2 linked regions of the Deinococcus aerius genome follow. The protein of the gene in region 1 interacts with the protein of each later gene in a pairwise test. Links are inferred from orthologs where the notes say so. Each region holds a gene or a part of one and is shown on either strand. Other genes may lie near its edges.

Region 1 (5,969 bases):
TGAAAGCGTGGGTCGGCGGCCAGGTCCCCGATGTGCAGCGGACCGTCCGGGAGGGTGGGCCAGCCGCGGGGCCGCTCCTCGCGGGGCAGGCCCATTCCGGCGAGCCCCGGGCCGTGGCAGGACTTGGTGAATCCCCCCTCCGCGTCCATCAGCGTGAGCACCGCGTAGGGCACGTTCAGCGCGCGCACGGCCAGGCGCGTGATGCGGTCAAAAGTTTCCTCCGGCGCCGCGTCCAGAACCCCGGCCCGGGCCAGGGCGGCCGGGCGGGCGGGCTCGTGGGTGGGCCGGGGGGCGGACACGTCCCCACCCTAACGGCGCTCTTCTTACCGGGACGTGACAACGGCTGACGGGAAGTTCATGAGGTGGGCGGGTCGGGGGCGGCCCCGCAGCCCCTACAATCAGGGCCGTGATCCTGCTCGCCGCCCTCGCCGTGCTCGCCGCCTACCTGATCGGCTCGATCCCCGCCGCCGCCTGGGTGGCGCGGGGGCGCGGGGTGGATATCCGCAAGGTGGGCAGCGGCAACAGCGGCGCCACCAACGTGCTGCGCGCCCTGGGGAGCGGCCCCGCCCTCGTCGTGGCGCTGTTCGACATGCTCAAGGGGGCGCTCGCCGTGTGGCTGGGAAGGGCGCTGGGCCTGGACCCCGCCCTCTGCGCCCTGTGCGGCGTGGCCGCCGTGCTGGGCCACAACTTCAGCCCCTTCCTGGGCTGGCGCGGCGGCAAGGGCGTGGCGACCAGCTTCGGCACGATGGCCGCCGTGGACCCGGTGGTGGGCGGCGGCGCCTTCGTGGTCGGGACGGCCTGCATCTGGCTCACCCGCTTCGTGAGCGCGGGCAGCATCCTGGGGGCGCTGACCGCCGTGACGCTGGCCGCGGCCCTCGCCCGCCCGGGCTGGCTGATCCTGACGGTCGCCTTTCTCGCCGCGCTCCTGACCTGGCAGCACCGCGACAACATCACCCGCCTTCAGGCCGGAAACGAGCGGCGGCTGGGCCAGAAGGGGTGAGGCGGGGCGAGCGCGAAGTTGCGAGCTGGGGGGAGGCAACAGGCTCGGGCCCCCGGAGGGTCAAGGACGGACCTGGCTCCCCTCCTAACGCCTGATGTGCAATACGGAAAACACCGTGTGGGATGAGGACTCTTTCTCCCCGCTTGCGGGGGAGGGGGTGGCGAGCATAGCTCGCCCTCGTGCCAGCCGCCGGGAAGGCCGCCCCGCCCAACTCCTCATGTCGCCTCAAGCGTTCCCAGGGGAGCTGTCGGCGAGGCGGACTGAGGGATCGAACGCAGCCAGACCGGCCAAAATCCGACCTTGCGCCTGCTGGGGGTGGAGGACACGGATCACCAGCCCCCTTCCACCGTGCGCTATGCTGGGCGGGTCAAGACAACTGACAAGCCCGGACGGTGATCAGCCCGTTCGGCCCGGGAGCGTCCATGCCGGTCAGGATTCGCATTTACGGTCAAGAAGCCACCTTTTCGAGGGGGTGCTGGACCTGTGAGGACGACAGCCTTCAGGCGATGCTCGAAGCCCTGGCCGACCCCCGCGCCCTCACCGAGGAGCAGGAACATGCCCACGCCCTGTACGCGGCGGGGCGCTACGGCGGCATGATCCTCGTCTCCGGGAACTGGGAGATGGCCCCCCACCCCGAGGCCGAGATCAAGATGAGCGACATCGCCCCCGCCGGGCGGGCCGAGCGGGCGGGCTGGCTGACCTTCCTCCGCAAGAAACGGTGAGGCCCTCCCCTAGCCTGGCCCCTTGACCCCCCGGCCCCCGGCGGGTACCTTGCCCCCATGCGCCGCCCCCTGACGACCACCCCGTAGGGCGGCTTCGCGTCTGAGCCGCCCGCAACTCCTGCGCGGCGGCCTTTTTTCGGCATACACAGTTCTTGAAGGAGGCGTGGAAATGCGCGTAGCGATTGTGGGAGCCACGGGGGCCGTCGGGCACGAACTCTTGCGGGTGCTGGAGAGCAGCACGCTGAAATTTGGCGAGTTGCAGCTCTACGCCAGCCCGCGCTCGGCGGGGGTCAAGCTGCCCTTTGGCGGCCAGGAGCTGACGGTGCAGGCCACGCCCGAGGGGGCCATCAACGCCGACCTGATCCTGGCGTCCGCGGGCGGGTCGATCAGCAAGGAGAAAGCCCCGGCGTGGGTGGCGGGCGGCGCGGTCGTGATCGACAACTCCAGCGCCTTCCGCTACGAGCCGGACGTGCCCCTGGTCGTCCCCGAGGTCAACGGCGAGGCGGCGCTGCGGCACAAGGGGATCATCGCCAACCCGAACTGCACCACGGCGGTTGCGGTCGTCGCGGTCGCGCCCCTGCACCGCGAGTTCGGCGTGAGGCGCATGATCGTCTCGACCTACCAGGCCACGAGCGGCGCCGGGCAGAAGGGCATCAAGGAGCTGCTCGACCAGACGCGCGTGGTCCTCGGCGGCGGTGAGGCGGGGGCGGAGGTCTTCGCCCACCCCATCCCCTTCAACGTGATCCCGCACATCGACGCCTTCCAGGAGAACGGCTACACCAAGGAGGAGATGAAGGTCGTCTGGGAGACGCGCAAGATTCTGGGCGACGACTCGCTGAAGATCAGTTGCACCGCCGTGCGCATCCCCACCCTGCGGACTCACAGCGAGGCGATTACGCTGGAGCTGGAGCGCCCCGCCACGCCCGAGCAGGCCCGCAAGTTGCTGGGCCGCGCGGCGGGCGTCGAGGTGCGCGACGATCCCGGGGCCAAGCTCTACCCCATGCCCCTCACCGCCAGCGGCAAGTACGACGTGGAGGTGGGGCGCATCCGCTCCTCGCTGGTGTTCGAGGGCGGGCTGGACCTGTTCGTGGCGGGCGACCAGCTTCTGAAGGGGGCGGCGCTGAACGCGGTGCAGATCGCCGAATACTTGCAGGAGCAGGGCGCGCTGAAGGGCCGGGTCGCGGGGTAAGGAACTCGGGGACTGGGGCCACTGGGGGAACGCTCCCGGTGGCCCCTCCCCTTTTGGGTCAGACTGGGGGAGTGAGACGGCGGCCCACCCTTCCTCCCCAGCCCCCTCGCAGGCGTTCCCCCACAGGCGTGGCCGCACGGCTCACGCTGCTCCTCGTCGGTCTCGTCTGGGGACAGGAAGTTCTCGACCAGTTCGTCTTCGGGGGGACGCTCGACGGGTACGGGATCGTGCCGCGCGACCCGGGCAGCCTCTCCCACATCCTGACTGCGCCCTTCCTCCACGGGAGCTTCGGGCACCTCATCGCCAACACGGTGCCCCTCGCCGTGCTCGCCTTTATGAGCGCGCTGCGCGGGGCAGCCCGCTTCCTCGTGGCGACGCTGGTGATCGTCGTGGTCGGCGGGCTGCTCGTGTGGCTGTTGGGCCGCGGGGGCAGCCTGCACCTGGGCGCCTCGGAACTCGTGTTCGGCTACCTCGCCTTCCTGCTGGGGGTGGGCTGGTGGGAGCGGACACCCGCCGCCATCGGCGTCGCCGTGGTCGCGCTGTTCCTGTACGGCGGGGCGCTGTGGGGTGTGTTGCCGACCAACCCCCTGATCTCCTGGGAAGCGCACCTCTTCGGCTTCGTGGCGGGGCTGATCGCGGCGGCGCTGCTGCACGGCAGGCGGCCCGGGCGGGAGGACCAGGCCAGCGCGTACTCGCCCCGTTCCAGGTCCTGAAGAGGCCAGGGCCGTCAGGAAGCCGTTTCTGCCGCCCAGCGGACGAAGCGCATCACCTCCGGCAACGTGTCCGGGTCCGGCGTTTCGTCCTCGCGCCAGAGCCTCGAACGTTCGATGAGCGGGCGCCATTCCTCCGGCAAGGCCCCCAGCGCCCAGGCGACGGCCTGCGGCTTGCTCGGCAACTCGCCCGTCCGCAGGGTGAGGTGCGCGCGGCACATCGTCTCGACGGCGAAGGCCTGATAGCTGCGGCGCCGGAGCCAGTTAGGCCTATCCGGCAATGCCGCCCACCAGCGCAGTTGCTCCCGCACGGCGGTCCTGAGTTCGGACGGCGTGATGGGCTCGATCAGCGTCTTCGGGTCCGGCCCCAGGAGGGTCACCCCCCGCTCGCGGACGATCCAGCGTTCCAGCACCCAGTCCGCGCCGTGGTCGCCCCAGTCGAACGACCAATCCGGCCCCATGGACGGGTGCCGCCGCTCATCCGGGCCGAAGCGGCGCAGGGCCGCGCGGTCGATGTAAGAACCCTCCAGGTGGTGCGCGTAGGGGTTCGGAAGGGTCGCCAGCCTCTCGTGCAACTTGGCCAGGGCGGCGAACTGCTCCCCCGTGACGGGCCGTTCGGTCACGGCGAGGAAGTCGATGTCGCTCGTGACCGGGTCGAAGTCGCCCAGGGCGAGTGAGCCGCGCAGGTACAGGCCCACGAGGCCAGGACCCAGCGCGGCTTGAACTCCCGGCAGCAACGCGTCGAGCATCGCGCGGACCTCGGGGATGAACGGGGGCGCCACTTCCCTCACAGGGTCACTGGGCCCTCCGGCGTCTCCAGCATCGCCACGAGTTCGGGCTGCGGCGCCTCGTAAACCTCCACCTCGCCCACGAGGTTGAGCGTGTTCAGGACGTTCCGCAAACCGTCGGGGTCGGGAGTCCCCAGGCGCAGGGTCAGGAGGCGCACGCCCGCGTCGGGGAGGCGCGTGGGCGGGGATGGGGTGTGCCAGCGGATCAGGCTGGGGCGCACGCCGCCCCCGGGTAGGGAGCCGTCCCCCGGCACGGTGAGCGTCCAGCGGTTCTCGCCGCGGGCGAGGTCGAGCGGCTCGCCGAAGGGGGCGAGGTCCAAGCCGTCCAGGTCAGGCACCCGCGCGACCCAGTGGATCAGCAGCGGGCCGTCCTCCAGCCGCTCGCGCATTTCGGGCGTGTCGAGGCCGAACCAGCGCGGGCGCTCCGGGGCAGGGGCCTGTGGATTCACCGCAATGACCTCCAGGTACGCCGCGGGGCCGAGCGAGAGCAGGACGTTGTGGGTGCCGAACCGCTCGTGCTCGCCGCCGGGCTGCGCCGGAACGTTCAGGCGCCCCTCCAGCCACGCGCGGCCCTCCTCCAGCGTGCGGGCGGCGACGACGAGGTGGTCGAGGTGGGCGGTCATGGAAGACAGGATAGGGCGGGCGCTTCTCACGCCCCGCGCGGGCGGCTCATGCCCGAGAGGTCCCCGAGGAGGATCGCCGCCGCCTTCTCCCCGCTTTCCATCGCGCCCTGGATGCTGCTCGACGCGGTGACCTCGGACGCGAGGAGGACGCCGGGGAGACCGGTGGCGTGGCCGGGCAGGGTCGCGGCGTACTCGGGGGGCTGCGGGTACTGGGCGTGGTGGATGCGCTCGATGCCCAGGGTCCGCAAACCGCCTGCGCCCGCCCCGTACCAGCGGCTCAGCTCGCCGCGCACCCGGGCGTCCAGTGAATCGTCGTCGAGGTCGGGCAGGCCCAGGACCGAGACGGTGAGGAGGTGCTCCCCCGCCGGGGCCCGCTCGGGGATGACGTTGCTGACCCACTGGGCATTGTTGATCAGCCCGTCCTCCGCATTCAGCAGGAGGCGGGGCTGGCGGTCGAGCGCGGTGGCCGAGGCGTAGTACAGGTACGTGCTGCCCAGGCTCCCGCGCGACACGGGTTCCCCCGTCAATGCCTGCGCGGTGCCCGGGTCGGTGGCGACGATCACCGAGCGGGCGTCGATCTCCCCGGCGGAGGTGACGGCGGTGACATGCCCATTCTCCGGGTGCGGCAGGAGGCGGGTGACGCGCACGCCGGTCGTCACGTCCAGGTCCCGGGCGAGCTGGGCCGGGATCTCCCCCACCCCGCGGCGGGGCAGGGCCGTGCCGCCGTCCACCAGCATGCGGAAGTAGTAGCGGAAGAGCCGCGCGCTCGCACCCAGGTCGCGCCGCAGGAAGATGCCCCCGAAAAAGGGGCGGAAGAAGGCGTCGATGGCCCCCTCGCTGAAGCCCTGGCGCCGCAGGTAACTCTCCGTCGTCTCGTCGGGGCCGTTGAGCAGGGAGTGCGGGGAGGGGGCGCGGAGCTGAGCGACCAGACGGGCCA
Region 2 (5,931 bases), on another replicon or contig:
ACGCCGCCCGCATCGGCATGTGGGGGCACTCAATGGGCGGCTTCCTGACCCTGCGGGCGATGGTCATCGACCCCTCCATCAAGGCGGGCGTGATCTGGGCCGGGGTGGTCGGCGACTACAGCCAGATGATGAACGACTGGAACAGCCCGGTGCCGCCGTCCATCCCCCGCCGCGTGCTGGAACTGCGGAAAAAGGCGGTCGAGAAGTACGGCACCCCGGAGGAAAACCCGGACTTCTGGAACAAGCTCAGCGCGAACGCCTACCTGCGGAGCCTCGGCGGCCCCCTTCAGCTCCACATCGGCACGGCGGACGAGGACGTGCCCGTGAGCTTCCACACCTCGCTGGTGGCCCAGATGCGGCAGGCCGGAAAGTCCGTCCAGAGTTACGTCTACCCCGGCGACAACCACAACCTCAGCCGGAACCTGTCCACGGCGCTCGCCCGCAGCGTGGCGTTCTTCAAAGCGAACCTGTAGAGACAAAAAAAGAACGTCACCCTGACCTGACGGCAACGTTCGGGGGGCTCTTGTCTCAGCGGCTCAGGTCGTACCCGGTCACCTTCCCGGCTGGGCTGGGGTTCGTGTCACTCAGGGGGAAGTTCCGGTTGTAGAGGTTCCAGCCCTGCTCGACGTGCATGGCGGGCAGCAGTTCCTCGCCGCCGCCGGGAAGGAAGGCGGGGACGTTCACGGGGCCGATATTGCCGCCCAGGGCGCTGTAGATCAGCCACTGCTTGTTGCGGGCGAACCGCTCGCCCACGTTGAAGGTGGCGTCGTTGTTCGCGTCGTCGAAGACCACGACCTGATACACGCCCGCGACGGCGGGAATCCCCGGCAGGTCGAAGCCGAACTGCCAGGTGTTCACCCCGGTGCTCACGATGTTCTGGCCCCGGGCGCTGTCGTTCGTGACCACGCCGGGCAGCCCCGTGCCCACCAGGGCCAGCCGCAGCCTGGGGTTCTGCCCCCAGTCCCCGCCGATGGTGCCGCTGAGGTCGTAGGTATCAGGAGCCTGGACCCCCCGCGACCCGCACGCGGCGAGGATCAGGGTCAGGGGCAGAAGGAGAGCGGCACGGCGCATGGGCTCAGCCTAAGCGCCGAGGCTGACGAACGGGTGAAGGCGCATGAGGAGGGGGGCACGGCCCGGTAGCCACGCCCCGCCTTCAGCCCCCCTTATTTTCCCTGCTGGGCCAGCCGCAGGAAGTAGGCGCTGCTCTTGTCGCCCGGGTCAAGCCGGACGGCCTGACTGTAGGCTTCCGCAGCCCCGGTGTAGTTCTTCGCCTCGTAGCGGACGCGGCCCAGCCAGGCCCAGGCCTTGGCGTACTGCGGGTTCTGGCGGGTGGCGTCGAGGAAGCCCGCCTCGGCCCCGGCCTTGTCGCCCGCCGCGTACCTCGCATAGGCGGCGCGGAACGCCTGCACGGCGCCCAGCCCGTACTGCTCGCCCTCCCGCGCCAGCGCGAGGTTGAAGCGGTCGCCCCCGGTGGCGCCGGGCAGGGCGACGGCTCCCTCGTAGGCGGCGCGGGCCGCCTGGGCGTTGCCGAGTTCCAACGCCAGGCGGCCCGCCTCCCGCCACGCCTCGGCGAAGTTGGGGGCGGTGCGGGCGGCCTCCTGGAATCCGGCGAGGGCCTGCGGCTTGCGGCCCGCGTCGAGGTCGGCGTACGCGCGGCTGAAGGCGCGGGTGGCGGCGGGGCCGTACTGGCTGGCCCGCTGCGCCACACCCTGGAAGTACGTGAGCGTCTTGTCCCCGGGCTTCAATTGCAGGGCACGGGCGTAGAGGGTTTGCGCCTGCGCGTAGTTCCCGGCCTCCAGCGCCGTGCGCGCGGCCCAGGTCGCGCAATCCACGTTCTGGGCGTCCAGGTCGAGGCAGGTGGCGAAGAAGCGCGCGGCCTGGTCGGGCTGGTTGCGGGTGTACGCCGCGTAGCCCAGGTTGTACTGGGCGCTGGCCGCCTGGCGGGCCTCGGCGCTGCCGGGCTGGGCGGGTGCCGCCCGGAAGTAGGCGTTCCACGCGAGTTCCGCCTGCCGCCAGAAGCCCACCTCGGTGTAGATCTGGGCGCGGAGCTTCAGGTATTCGGCGTTGTCGGGGGCCAGCGTCACGGCCTGTTCCGCGGCGGCGGCGGCCTGCTTCCACAGCGTCTGGTCGATGCTCGCGCTGCCCTGAGGGTAGGTGCGCCGGGCCTGCTCGGCGAGGTCGCGGGCCTGGGCGGCGGCCTGCTCGGCGGTCAGTTGGGGCTCGGCACCCTGGGCGGGTGCCCCGGTCGTGGGGGTCGTCTGCGCGGCGGCGGGGCCTGCCAGCAGCGCGGCGGTCAGGAGCAGGGCGGACCGGATGGACATGCTTTCGACCTTAGGCGGGCAGGGTGGGGAGGCCGTGAGAGAAGGGCTCAGGCGGATTCCAGGTGCGGGGGCGACCTTCCCGGGCATCCGAAGGTGCGCCCGTGCCCCTGTCCTGCGCTGGGCCTCTGATAAAACGGGGAAATATGGCCGAGGCCCCCCGCGTTTACCCCATCCGCCTGTACGGCGACCCCGTGCTGCGCCGCAAGGCGCGGGCCGTACAGCCCACCGACCTCCTCACCGTCCCCGGCTTTGATCCCCAGACGGTGCGCGAGGTGGCGAACACCATGCTGGAGACGATGTTCGAGGCGCGCGGCGTCGGTCTCGCGGCCCCGCAGGTGGGCCTCCCCGTGCGGATGTTCGTGGCCGTCGAGTACGAGGACGACGAGGAGGAGCAGGAGGGCCAGGACGAGCCCCTGAAGTCCCGCGTGCTGCGCGAGTTCGTGATGCTCAATCCAGTCCTCACCGTGATCGACAAGAAAAAGGACCGGTCCTACCAGGAGGGCTGCCTCAGCATTCCCGGTATCTACGAGGAGGGCGTGTCGCGCGCCCGCGCCGTGCAGGTGCGCTACACCGACCTTGACGGCCAGGAGCGCACGCTGGAGGCTGACGACTACCTCGCCCGCGTTTTCCAGCACGAGGTCGATCACCTCGACGGCGTGTTCTTCCTCGACCGCCTGCCCCCCCAGGTCACCGAGGACCACCGCAAGGAACTCGCCGCCATGCAGCGCCAGGCCAAGCAGTTCCTGCAGGACCTCGCGCTGAGGGAAAAGGCGCGGCAGGAGCGCCAGGGTTGAGCGCCCCCCGCGTCGCCTTTTTCGGCTCGCCCGCCTTCGCGCTGCCCGTGCTGGAGGCGATCCGCGAGCGGTTCGCGGTCGTCCTCGTCGTCGCGCAGCCCGACAAGCCGGTGGGGCGGGGACTCAAGCTCACGCCGCCACCCGTCGCCGCCCGCGCCGCTGAACTGAGATTGCCCCTCGCCCAGCCCACGAAACTGCGGGGCAACGCGGCCTTCGGGGCGAGGCTGCGCGAGAGTGGGGCGGACGTGGCCGTCACCTGCGCCTACGGCAAAATCCTGCCCGCCTCCCTGCTCGCCGTTCCGCCCCACGGCTTCTTGAACACGCACACCAGCCTCCTCCCCGCGTACCGGGGCGCGGCGCCGATCCAGTGGGCACTGATCCGGGGCGAGACGGTCACGGGCACGACGATCATGCAGACGGACGTGGGCATGGACACCGGGCCGATCCTGCTGCAACAGGAGTTGCCCATCGCCCCCGAGTGGACGAGCATCGAACTCGCGGGCGCCCTGAGCGCCCAGGCCGCGCGGCTGATCGTGGAGGCCCTGTCGCGGCTGCCTGGCCTGACGCCGATGCCGCAGGACGAGTCCAGGGCGACCCACGCCCCCATGCTCGTGAAGGAGGACGGCTTCGTGCGCTGGGGGGACACGGCGCGGGCGGTCGTGAACCGTTACCGGGGGGTGGCTGCCTGGCCGCAGACCACGGCTTTTCTGAACGGCGCGCGGCTCAAGCTTCTCGGCCTGGGCGTGACGGACGGCCAGGGCCGGCCCGGCGAGGTGCTGCGGGTGGACCCGGGGGGTCTGGCTGTCGCCTGCGGGGAGGGTGCCGTGCGGGTGGAGACTGTGCAGCCGGAGGCCCGCAAGCCGCAGCCCGCGCAGGTCTGGGCACAGGGGGCGGGCGTTACCCCGGGCACCCGTTTCGACCTCTGGGAACCGGCCCCCGCCTGAGTCCGTACCCGGGAGCGTGAATCCCACCTTTCCCCTGACGCTGGAATTCCGGCTCAGCCTCCGAACCGAACTGCGCGTGACCGACGCGCAGGGCCAGCTCGTCGCCGTCGTCAAGGAGAAGCTCCTCAGCATCCGCGACGAGGTGCGCGTGTACGCCGACGAGGCGCGGCGGGTGCAGACCCACAGCATCCGGGCTCAGGGGCTGATGGCGGGGGCGCTCGACTGGCGGGCCCGGCGCCTGATCCGCCGCGCGGACGGCTCGGAGGTCGGCGCCCTCCAGGCCCAGGGTCTGCGGACCCTCTGGGGGGCGAGCTACGAACTGCTCGGGCCGGATGGCCGCCCCGAATTCACGATCCGCGACGACCACCCCTGGCTGGGCGTGATCGAGGGCGTGATCGGCGCCGTCCCCTTTATCGGTGACCTGATCGCCGCGGGCTTCGACTACCTCGTGAACCCGACCTACACCGTGACGGACGCCGCAGGCCAGCCCGCCTTCCGCGTCCGCAAACGCCGCAGCGTCTTCTCGCGCCGCTTCGTGGTCGAGGAGTTGCGCCCCGTCCAACCGGAGGAGGCCGAACTCGTCACTCTAGGGCTGGTGCAACTCGTGCTGCGGGAACGGGAGCGGGGATGAGGGGCGGGCAGGCCTTGTCCACCCCGACCGCGGCCCCGTGGCCTCCCGCATCCTCCGGCACAGGTCTTGGACCTGTCCCCAATCCTGTTCGTTCGCAGGCGTGATCAGCGCCGCGAGCCTCTGGACTGGAGTGTCCACGGCCAGGTGCGCCTCTGTGCCCTTCCAGTTCTCGGCGCCGTCAAGGCCTGTGCGCTGGGCTCTGGCCCGGTTTGCTGTTCCTCTGTTATAAGGATAAGAAGGGGCAATGATTATGTTTGAAGCCCACCTTGTCCCAGTGTGGACGAGCGTGAAGAGGGGCGTCTTTCGGTCCCCACCTCATCAGCAAGGGGAAGAACCGTGAAACTTCTGCTCACCTCGGGTGGCGTCACCAACGCGAGTATCCATGACGCGCTGGTCAGTCTGCTGGGGAAACCCATCGCCGAGTCCAGCGCCCTGTGTATCCCGACGGCGCAGTGGGGCCACCCGTGGTGCGGGCCAGCCTCGGTGCGGCGCTTCATCACCGACCAGACCCCGGCAACCATGTGCGGCCTGGGATGGAAGTCCGTGGGCGTCCTTGAACTCACCGCGCTGCCGAGCATCAGCCGGGACCGGTGGGTGCGGTGGGTGCAGGAGGCCGACGCGCTGCTGGTGGACGGTGGGGACGCGACGTTCCTGTGCCACTGGATGCGGGAGTCCGGGCTGGCGGAACTCCTGCCGTCGCTGCCTGAGAGCGTCTGGGTGGGGCTGAGTGCGGGGAGCATGGTCATGACGCCCCGGATCGGGCAGGACTTCGTCGAATGGCCGTCCGCGCCCGGCGACCGGACCCTCGGGGTCGTTGACTTCTCGATCTTCCCGCACCTGGATCACCCGGACCTGCCGTGGAACACCATGGCCGCCGCGGAACGGTGGGCCGCCGACGTGAAGGGGACGTGCTACGCCATCGACGACCAGACCGCCATCAAAGTGGTGGGCGGTACCGCCGAAGTGGTGTCCGAAGGCCAGTGGAAACAGTTGACGCCCTAGCAGCGGACTCGCCCGTGATCTTCAGGCTGTGCCGCCGAGAACAGGTCACTCCGCAACCTGGGGGGAGGCTCGCCGGGTCACCCCGTCATTCTGCTGCCCCGGGAGTGTGGCGTCCCCACTTCTAGCGCGTTCCTGGCCGCCTCTACCCCTTCCCCGGCTTGTCCCCGAAGCTCGGCACGTTGTTCCCGTAGATCGCGTGGGCGTCGCAGCGTTCGCGCAGCACGCACGCGGGGCACTTC

Evidence for each region.
Region 2: the proteins of DAERI_RS15115 (region 1) and def interact in binary tests that used the Escherichia coli proteins (3 or more experiments, as listed by UniProt). The link is inferred for Deinococcus aerius from one-to-one orthologs.

The regions. Positions count from the first base shown.
Region 1 is NZ_BFAG01000011.1:104,511-110,479, reverse strand. What follows is about bases 1,014-3,901. They hold DAERI_RS15115 (aspartate-semialdehyde dehydrogenase), read left to right. Parts: upstream 1,014-1,891; coding sequence 1,892-2,911; downstream 2,912-3,901. Other genes in these bases: DAERI_RS15105 (aminoglycoside adenylyltransferase domain-containing protein), read right to left, coding at 3,639-3,901; DAERI_RS15110 (rhomboid family intramembrane serine protease), read left to right, coding at 3,040-3,624; DAERI_RS15120 (hypothetical protein), read left to right, coding at 1,507-1,722. Also shown: DAERI_RS15130 (sensor domain-containing diguanylate cyclase), read right to left, coding at 1-299; glycerol-3-phosphate 1-O-acyltransferase PlsY, read left to right, coding at 407-1,000; more of DAERI_RS15105, read right to left, coding at 3,902-4,403; DAERI_RS15100 (VOC family protein), read right to left, coding at 4,409-5,032; DAERI_RS15095 (NAD(P)/FAD-dependent oxidoreductase), read right to left, coding at 5,059-5,969.
Region 2 is NZ_BFAG01000016.1:35,232-41,162, reverse strand. The notes cover bases 1,440-4,289. They hold def (peptide deformylase), read left to right. Parts: upstream 1,440-2,464; coding sequence 2,465-3,115; downstream 3,116-4,289. Other genes in these bases: DAERI_RS18695 (hypothetical protein), read left to right, coding at 4,076-4,289; fmt (methionyl-tRNA formyltransferase), read left to right, coding at 3,112-4,059; DAERI_RS18710 (tetratricopeptide repeat protein), read right to left, coding at 1,440-2,321. In the rest of the region: DAERI_RS18720 (alpha/beta hydrolase family protein), read left to right, coding at 1-473; DAERI_RS18715 (hypothetical protein), read right to left, coding at 529-1,071; more of DAERI_RS18710, read right to left, coding at 1,164-1,439; more of DAERI_RS18695, read left to right, coding at 4,290-4,690; DAERI_RS18690 (Type 1 glutamine amidotransferase-like domain-containing protein), read left to right, coding at 5,027-5,692; DAERI_RS18685 (monofunctional DNA glycosylase), read right to left, coding at 5,835-5,931. UniProt on the Escherichia coli protein: Removes the formyl group from the N-terminal Met of newly synthesized proteins. Requires at least a dipeptide for an efficient rate of reaction. N-terminal L-methionine is a prerequisite for activity but the enzyme has broad specificity at other positions.